2 regions of the Lactobacillus sp. wkB10 genome follow, and region 2 is predicted to be linked to the other one. Evidence: predicted binding sites of a transcription regulator. Region 2 holds the regulator's gene; the other holds the start of a gene.
The links. Region 2 encodes HrcA, which represses chaperone genes, less so after heat shock. Its sites were predicted from a motif close to TTAGCACTCNNNNNNNNNGAGTGCTAA; they were not measured.

Region 1: the regulator HrcA is predicted to act here: its motif matches at 2,576-2,602, upstream of LACWKB10_RS02665 (ATP-dependent Clp protease ATP-binding subunit).

What each region holds. Positions count from the first base shown of each region.
Region 1 covers NZ_JRJB01000003.1:62,988-67,432, forward strand. Annotated here, with positions in the region: gene LACWKB10_RS02660 (branched-chain amino acid aminotransferase) at 1-189, opposite strand, end outside; gene LACWKB10_RS02665 (ATP-dependent Clp protease ATP-binding subunit) at 443-2,539, opposite strand; gene LACWKB10_RS02670 (excinuclease ABC subunit UvrA) at 2,746-4,445, opposite strand, start outside.
Region 2 covers NZ_JRJB01000006.1:22,373-26,817, forward strand. Annotated here, with positions in the region: gene truB (tRNA pseudouridine(55) synthase TruB) at 1-707, shown strand, start outside; gene ribF (riboflavin biosynthesis protein RibF) at 726-1,658, shown strand; gene hrcA (heat-inducible transcriptional repressor HrcA) at 1,785-2,834, shown strand; gene grpE (nucleotide exchange factor GrpE) at 2,847-3,434, shown strand; gene dnaK (molecular chaperone DnaK) at 3,453-4,445, shown strand, end outside.

The DNA of each region.
Region 1 (4,445 bases), on a different contig from region 2:
TAGTCCTTCGAAAACCTCTTGTCCATAGTGCAGTACTTCCGCGCCTTCAGAAAAGGTCATGGATGAATCTTCGGTCAGTTTTCCTTCCTGCCATTCTCCATCTTTATATTTCGCCTCATATCGATAAGGCAGATCACGATACTTAAATCCCAGATTTTTCCAATCCAGGTCTTCTACTCGTTGTTTCATTTGATTGTCCCCTATAACAAAACTACAAAAGCTAAAAAATAATTTTTAGCTTTTTAATAATAATTTAATTGCTACCTAATTTAAACTATATTTTTGTTGATGTCAATAGTGAATTCATATTAATCTTAATAAAATAATATGAATTTCTGATAATTAAACAAAAATTCAATTTTGTTACTGTATGGAAGGTTTCACATGAAACAACTAGAAGCAAAAAAGGGATCATCCTCTATTGAATGATCCCTTTTTAACATTAATCTTGTTTTGTTTTATCGTTATTTTCAGATTTTTCTTTTGGCTTAATGTCTAATACTGCAGCATCATTTAAGTAAACATGCTTGTCATCTGCTGTAAACTTGACTTCTTTGGTGTCAGGCTCTTTCATTAATAATTTAGCAATTGGGGTTTCCAAGTCCTGCTCAACTACCCGACGTAAAGGTCTTGCACCAAACTTTTTATCATAGCCCTTTTCAGCTAAATAAGCTTTAGTCTCATCAGAAACGTTAACCTTAACATTCTTTTTCGCCAAAACATGTGCCATTTTACTTAAGTAAATATCAATAATTTTATTCATATCATCTTTAGTTAAGGAATTAAATGGCACAATCGCATCAAGTCTATTCAAAAATTCAGGTCTGAAGTATGCTTCCAAAGCCTTGATTAATTTATCATGATCTACTTTACCGTCTTTTAGCAATTGGTCGGAATAACCTGCATTAGAAGTCATGATCAAAATTGTATCCTTGAAGGAGATTGTTCTGCCTTGTGCATCAGTTAAACGGCCATCATCCATGATTTGAAGCAAAGCATTAAACACTTGCGGATTAGCTTTTTCAATTTCATCGAACAAAATCAGGCTGTATGGCTGGTGACGAACTTTTTCAGTCAATTGACCGCCTTCGCCATAGCCAACATAACCTGGAGCAGAACCAATTAGCTTGTTAACTGCCATCTGATCTTGATATTCTGACATATCAAGTCTAATCAGATGATTTTCACCACCAAACAATTGAATAGCCAATTGTTTAGCTAATTCTGTCTTACCTACACCAGTAGGTCCGGTTAATAAGAATGTACCAGTAGGACGATCATTGTCTTTAAAAACTTGTTTACGGGCAATTGCATCAGTAATGACATCAACCGCATTATCCTGATCAATAACCACTTTCTTTAATTTTTCAGCTAAATCAAGATTCTTTTGTCCCTCACTTGCATGCAATTCACTCATTGGAATCTTTGTCTTGGCTTCAATCAAAGCATAGATATCTTCATCAGTAACATGTGGAGTCGCTTCATCATCTACATGATCAGCTTTGTCGCGCAACTCTTCAATCTTCTTTTTCAGCTCACTTGCTTTACTGTAATCTTCCTTTTTGGCAGCAGTTTCTTTTTCACTTTCCAGCTTTTTAATCCGCTTCTTTAAAGTTGCTTCATCATCAGGAATAGTGTCGAGACCCTTTTTGGCACCTGCTTCATCCATTAAATCAATGGCTTTGTCAGGTAAGTACCGTCCCTGAATGTAGCGCTGTGATAATTCAACAGCCAGCTTTAAAGCACTGTCATTGTATTTTACATGATGGAAAGCTTCATATTTATCTTTTAGACCCTCTAAAATTTTGACAGTCACTGCAGCAGATGGCTCAGGAACTTGTACAGGCTGGAACCTACGTGCTAGGGCCGCATCATTTTCAATCCTGCGGTACTCACTCGTAGTCGTTGCACCAATCAGGTTCAAGTCGCCACTAGCCAAAGCCGGTTTCAAAATATTAGCAGCGTCACCATTGTTATTTTCAGAGTCAGTTGACCCTGCTCCGACAATATTATGTAATTCATCAATAAATAAGATAATATTAGGATTTTTCTTAGCTTCGTCAATCACTTTTTTCAGGCGCTCTTCAAAGCTACCACGCAAACTTGATCCAGCAACCATATCATTAATGTTAATTGCAATAATATGTTTGTCTTTCATCTTGTCAGGAACATCGCCTGCAGCGATCTTCTGTGCCAATCCTTCTACAATGGCAGTTTTACCTACACCTGCTGGTCCAACTAAAACTGGATTGTTCTTTTTGCGCCGACTTAGAATCTCTATAACTTCCTGAATTTGTTCATCACGCCCAATTACAGGATCGTATTTGTTTTTCTTTGCTTGCTCAACCAAATCAACTCCAATTGGCTTTTGTCCTTGCTTTTGCCCCATTTGTCCGTTTTGGGATATGTCTTGCGGTGAAATATTCATACTGCTTGAATAGTGAATAGGAATAGCTCCACCTTTATCATTAGTGTTATTAAAGAAAGAATTGTTTAATTCGTTAAATAATTCGTCAAAATCATTATCAAAATATGCCATATGTAAACACCCCTTTGATAGGTTATAAATTTGTAATTAGCACTCGTAGCGTTTGACTGCTAATTGCTTACATATAATATTATAGCAGGTTATCCACAGAAAGCAATAGTTTTGATTAACTTTTTCCACAGATTGTTTGATTTTTCCACAGAAATCAAAAAAGCCTTAAAAGCAGCGCTCTCAGCTACTTTTTAGGCTCTATTTTTTTATTTTTGATATAATTTAAATTGCTTTGCCAAATATTTACCTGTTAAACTACCAGAATTTTGAGAAATATCCACAGGGGATCCGCTTGCAATAATTTTTCCTCCTTGTAGTCCTCCTCTTGGTCCCATATCAATCATATAATCACTGTTAGCCATAATATCCAAGTCATGCGTAATAGTAATAATAGTTCCTTCTTGCTCGAGTAATCTTTGAAACACTTGTAAGAGTGTTCTCACATCTTGTGGATGTAGTCCCACTGTCGGTTCATCAAAAACAAATAAAGTGCCCTTTTGCCTTTGATGAATGTGACTAGTTAACTTTAACCGCTGTGCTTCTCCTCCTGATAATGCTGGAGTAGACTCCCCTAGATGAAGATAACCTAACCCCATGTCATGTAATGTTGTAATTGTTTTATTAATTTTTGGCTCTTTTTGAAAAATTTCTTCTTTTAAGGCATCATCTACCGAGTAATCCAAAACGTCAGCAATACTTAGATTGTGCCATTTTACCTGCAAGACATTTTGATTGAAACGATGACCTCCACATACTGAACATGTTTCAACCATGTCAGGCAAATATTGGATATCAAGTGAAATCACACCAGTGCCACCGCATGCAGGGCATGCACCTTCTTTATTATTATATGAAAAATGAGACGCGCGATATTTTAACTTTTTAGCTAAAGGCTGTTTGGCAAAAAGTTTACGTAAGTTGTCCATAATATCTGTATAAGTTGCAACAGTTGATCTCTGATTCTTACCAACTGGTGTAGAGTCAACACTAATCACGTTTTTAATATAGTTATTGTTTAAACTCTTGACCCACTTAGGTCTTTCACTGTTATTTTTTTGTGCCTTTAATGCCGGAATCAAAGAATCTAGAATGAGAGTAGTTTTACCAGCACCTGAAAATCCGGTAACAGAAGTTAAGCGATTGACAGGTATTTGAACATGCAAGTTTTTTAAGTTAAAGCGCTCAGTAACATCAAGTTTTATTTTGCCGTGTTTAAAGATTTGGTTTTTATTGACCCTGGGTCTGACAAATAATGGTGCTTTACCTGTTAAATACGGTCCAATTAAGGATTTTTCATTATGTTCTATCTCTTTGGGTATTCCCTGAGAAATAATTTCACCACCCTGGCTACCTGAACCTGGACCAATTTCAATCACCCAATCAGCCGCATTAATAATGGAAGTTTCATGATCAACAACAACTAAAGAATTGCCTTGATTGACCAATTCATGAAATACATCAATCAACCCAGCTACATTGTCAGGATGCAAGCCCACTGATGGTTCATCTAATACATAGAGTACCCCTGTAGTTTCGGTGCGCAACGTTCTGCCAAGCTGGATACGTTGAAGTTCACCTGTAGACAGACTACTTGCCTGCCTGTCTATGCTCAAATAATCTAGTCCTAATTTTAATAGAGGTTTGACTTGATGCAACAATTCACTCGTTAAATTTTCTGCTAAGTCTTGCATGTCTTGTGGCAAACTTGCTAAAATCTCATCCATATATTGAGTTAATTCACCTAAAGTCAGTTTCTCAGCTTCAACAATATTTTTGCCGGCAACTAGCTGCTGCCAGCGACTAGGATCAATCCGATAGCCATGGCAGCGAGGACAGGTACTAAATTTATAAAAAGAATTAATTCTTTGCAATCCTCGCTCCGACTTTGTAGTTTTACGGGAGTTAG
Region 2 (4,445 bases):
AAAATAAGAGCTATGTTGGGCAAGGAATTTTAGGTTTTGCTACTGATAGTTACGATACCAGTGGGAAAAAAACAGAATTCAAAAAAATTACTAATGAAATTCAAGGAACTCAAATTCAAGAAGCTATGCATGAATTTGTTGGCAGTATAGAGCAAGTACCTCCCATTTATTCTGCCGTCAGAGTGAATGGCAAGCATTTATATGAATATGCAAGACAGGGTATTAAAGTTGAGCGACCAAAACGACAAGTTGAAATTTTTTCCTATAATCTTACTGATGAACCAAATTTTGATGAAGAAAATTGTCAAGAAACTTTTGATTTTAAAATTGAATGTAGTAAAGGGACCTACGTTCGTTCTTTAATAAATGATTTGGGAACAAAACTTGGGGTACCGGCAGTAATGAAAAATTTACAAAGAACTTCAAGCTCAGGTTTTAATATTAATCAAGCTGTTAAATTGGCAGAAATTATAGAAAATCCAAATATGGTAAATGAATTGCTTCAACCAATTGACTCTTTTTTTACTAGTTATGTTCATGAGGATATTGATACAGCTCTGTGGTTGAAGGTTAAAAATGGTGCAACGATTTCTTTGAAAACGAATGCAAAAAAAGTGGCATTACGATACAATAATAGAGTTAAGGCAATTTATCAAAAAGATGGTACCATGTATCGCCCTTATTTAATGCTTTTACAAAATGAATGAGTGAATGAAGGTTTTATTATGGAAATTATCCATTTAACATACCCGTTTAAGGAAAATATTATTCCTCAAAGAATAATCCTTGCTTTAGGATTCTTTGACGGTGTACATCGTGGTCATCAGGAATTAATCAAAATTGCAAAAGAAAAGGCAATTCAAAAGCATTTACCATTAGTAGTGATGACATTTGACCGACATCCTAAAGAAATATATCAAAATAAAGAAGTCAGCTATATAGATACATTAGCTGAAAAAGCTTATAAAATGCAGAAACTGAAAGTCGATTTTTTGCTTGTGATGCATTTCAATGATGCATTTAGCAACTTGACTGCACAGGAATTTGTAGATAAGATTATTGTCAAACTGCATGCTGATACAGTAGTAGCTGGTTTTGACTATACATATGGTCCGAAAGAAATTGCCAATATGAAAAATTTCCCTAAGTTTGCTAAGGGAAGATTTGCTATTGTTGATGTTCCAAAACAATCATATGATGGGCAAAAAATAGGTTCTACTGAAATAAAAAAAGCCATCACAAGTGGAAATATGGAATTAGCTGCTAAGTTACTAGGTTTTCCGTACATTATGTCCGGTTATGTCGGTCATGGCTTACGTAATGGGCATAAGCTTGGCTTTCCTACAGCAAATCTAGTTTGGTCCAAGGACAAGGTTGTTCCTAAAATTGGAGTATACGCTACTAAAACCAAGATTAAAGGTAAGTGGTATGACTCTATGACAAGTGTAGGCTATAACGTAACTATTAATGAGGGTAAAAAGCTTTATATTGAATCAAATTTATTTGGATTTGATCAGGAAGCTTACGATGAAAAAATGGTAATTAGATGGTATAAGTATACCCGTGGCGAAATTAAATTTGATAATTTAAAAGAATTAAAAAAACAAATGAGTGATGATGAGGCCGAAATTAAAGCCTATTTTACCAGCATTGGTTAATTTTAAAGGGATAAGCGTTTTTTTTGTAAAAAAGTTAGCACTCAACTTGACATTCTGCTAAAAGCTAGTATCATATTAATTGTTAGCACCTAATAAGTTTGAGTGCTAAAAGTGAGGGCGATATTTATGTTGACCGAACGTCAAGAATTAATTTTAAAAACAATTATCAATGATTTTACGCAGACACATGATCCTGTTGGATCTAAAACAGTCATGAATCAGTTGCCTATCAAAGTTTCAAGTGCAACTATTCGTAACGAAATGGCGGTTTTAGAAGAAAAAGGCTTGATTGAAAAAACTCATTTGTCAAGTGGTCGAGTACCTTCAACAGAAGGCTACCGTTACTATCTTGACAATTTAGTTGAGCCTTTACAGATTTCATCTTCTGTATATAAAAAAATTATTAATCAGCTTGATCAGCCGTTTCATCAAGTTAACGACATTGTTCAGGAAGCTGTTAAGATCTTGTCTGACCTTACAAATTATACTGCATTTGCGGAGGGGCCTGAAAATAGTGATTTAACTATTACTGGATTTCGTATAGTGCCTTTATTTGGCAGACAGATTATGGCTATTCTTGGTACCAGTGATGGTGATGTTCATGATCAGGTTTATAACCTGCCATACAATATTCATGGTGATGACATTGAACGCGCCGTTCGTATGATTAACGATGAATTAGTAGGAAAGACACTAGATCAGGTTACGCCTGAGTTTCTTAAGAAGACTTTAGGACAAAAGCTTAAAGCTGCTCATGTGTCTGAATTAATTGATTTGGTTGAAGATGTGATCAGTGATGCTGCCAGCGAGCAAATGTATGTCGATGGTCAGATTAATTTGCTCAATAACATTTCTTTAAGTGACGTTTCTAATTTGCGGTCATTATATGAAATGATTGAGCATAATGACTTAATTTCCAGTATTTTGGATAACAGGCAAAACTTAAAAAGTGACAGATATCCAGTTCGGGTAAGTCTAGGATCTGAGTTATCAAATGATTTGTTAAAGGATTACAGTCTGCTTACGGCAGAGTACAGCGTTGGTTCTCACGGAAAGGGCATAATTGCTTTACTTGGCCCTGATAATATGCCGTATTCTCAAGTGATAGGATTGCTTGAATATTTCAGAAATGAGCTATCTAAAAAGTTGCTTGATTATTATGGTAGATTTAAATAAAGGAGGTTAGCCGTGAGTAAAGAAGAAATTAACAGTAAAAATTCAAAAAAAGATCAAAAAGAATCAACTGAATCAAAAGAAGTTAAAAAGCATTCTCAAGCTAAGGCTAACGAAAAAAAGAAGTCCGAATCTTTGGAAAGCAAACTGCAACACAATTTGACCCAGTTGCAAAAAGAAAAAGATGATTTAGAAGATAAGTATTTGCGCAGTCAAGCTGAAATGCAAAATATGCAAAATCGCTATAATAATGAAAGAGCGCAACTTATTAAATATGAATCACAATCTTTAGCTAAGGATGTTTTGCCAGCAATGGATAATTTAGAAAGAGCTTTAGCAACAAAGGTTGATGATGAAGCATCAAAGCAGCTTAAAAAGGGAGTGCAAATGACACTTGATTCATTGGTTAAAGCCATGAAAGATCATGGAATCAGTGAAATCACTGCTGAAGGTGTAAAGTTTGATCCTAATTTACACCAAGCTGTCCAAACAGTTGAAGCTGAAAATGAAGATCAAAAAGATCATGTTGTGCGGGTTTTGCAAAAAGGTTACTTGTACAAAGATCGTACTTTAAGACCAGCGATGGTTGTTGTAGCACAATAATTGAAAGGAAGCATATCAATGTCAAAAGTTATCGGAATTGACCTCGGAACTACCAACTCAGCAGTTGCTGTTCTTGAAGGAAAAGAGCCAAAAATTATTACCAATCCAGAAGGAAACCGTACTACACCTTCAGTAGTTGCTTTTAAGGATGGAGAAATTCAAGTCGGTGAAGTTGCAAAAAGACAGGCTATTACTAACCCAAATACTATTTCTTCTATTAAGCGTCACATGGGTGAAGCAGATTATAAAGTTAAAATTGGTGATAAAGCATACACTCCTCAAGAAATTTCTGCTATGATTTTACAATATATCAAGAAATTCTCTGAAGATTATCTTGGTGAAAAGGTTACCGAAGCAGTCATTACAGTTCCTGCATACTTTAATGATGCTCAGCGTCAAGCTACTAAGGATGCCGGTAAAATTGCAGGCTTAGACGTTAAGAGAATAATTAACGAGCCAACTGCATCTTCACTTGCCTATGGCCTTGATAAAGATGCTGAAGACGAAAAAGTTCTGGTTTATGACCTTGGTGGTGGTACCTTTGATGTTTCTGTTTTGCAATTAGGTGACGGAGTCTTCCAAGTACTTTCAACTAACGGTGATACTCACCTTGGTGGCGATGACTTCGATAATAAAATTATTGATTGGCTGATCAAGAATTTTAAAGATGAAAATGGTGTTGACCTTTCTAAAGATAAAATGGCTTTACAAAGGTTAAAGGATGCCGCTGAAAAAGCTAAGAAAGATTTATCTGGCGTATCTTCAACTCATATCTCATTACCATTTATTTCTGCTGGTGAATCTGGACCATTACATTTGGAAGCTGATTTAACTAGAGCGAAATTTGACGAATTAACTGCTGATTTAGTTGATAAAACAAAAATTCCATTTGACAATGCATTGAAAGATGCTGAATTAACAGTTAATGACATTGATAAAGTTATTTTAAACGGTGGTTCAACCCGTATTCCTGCAGTTCAGGATGCAGTTAAGAAGTGGGCCGGTAAAGAG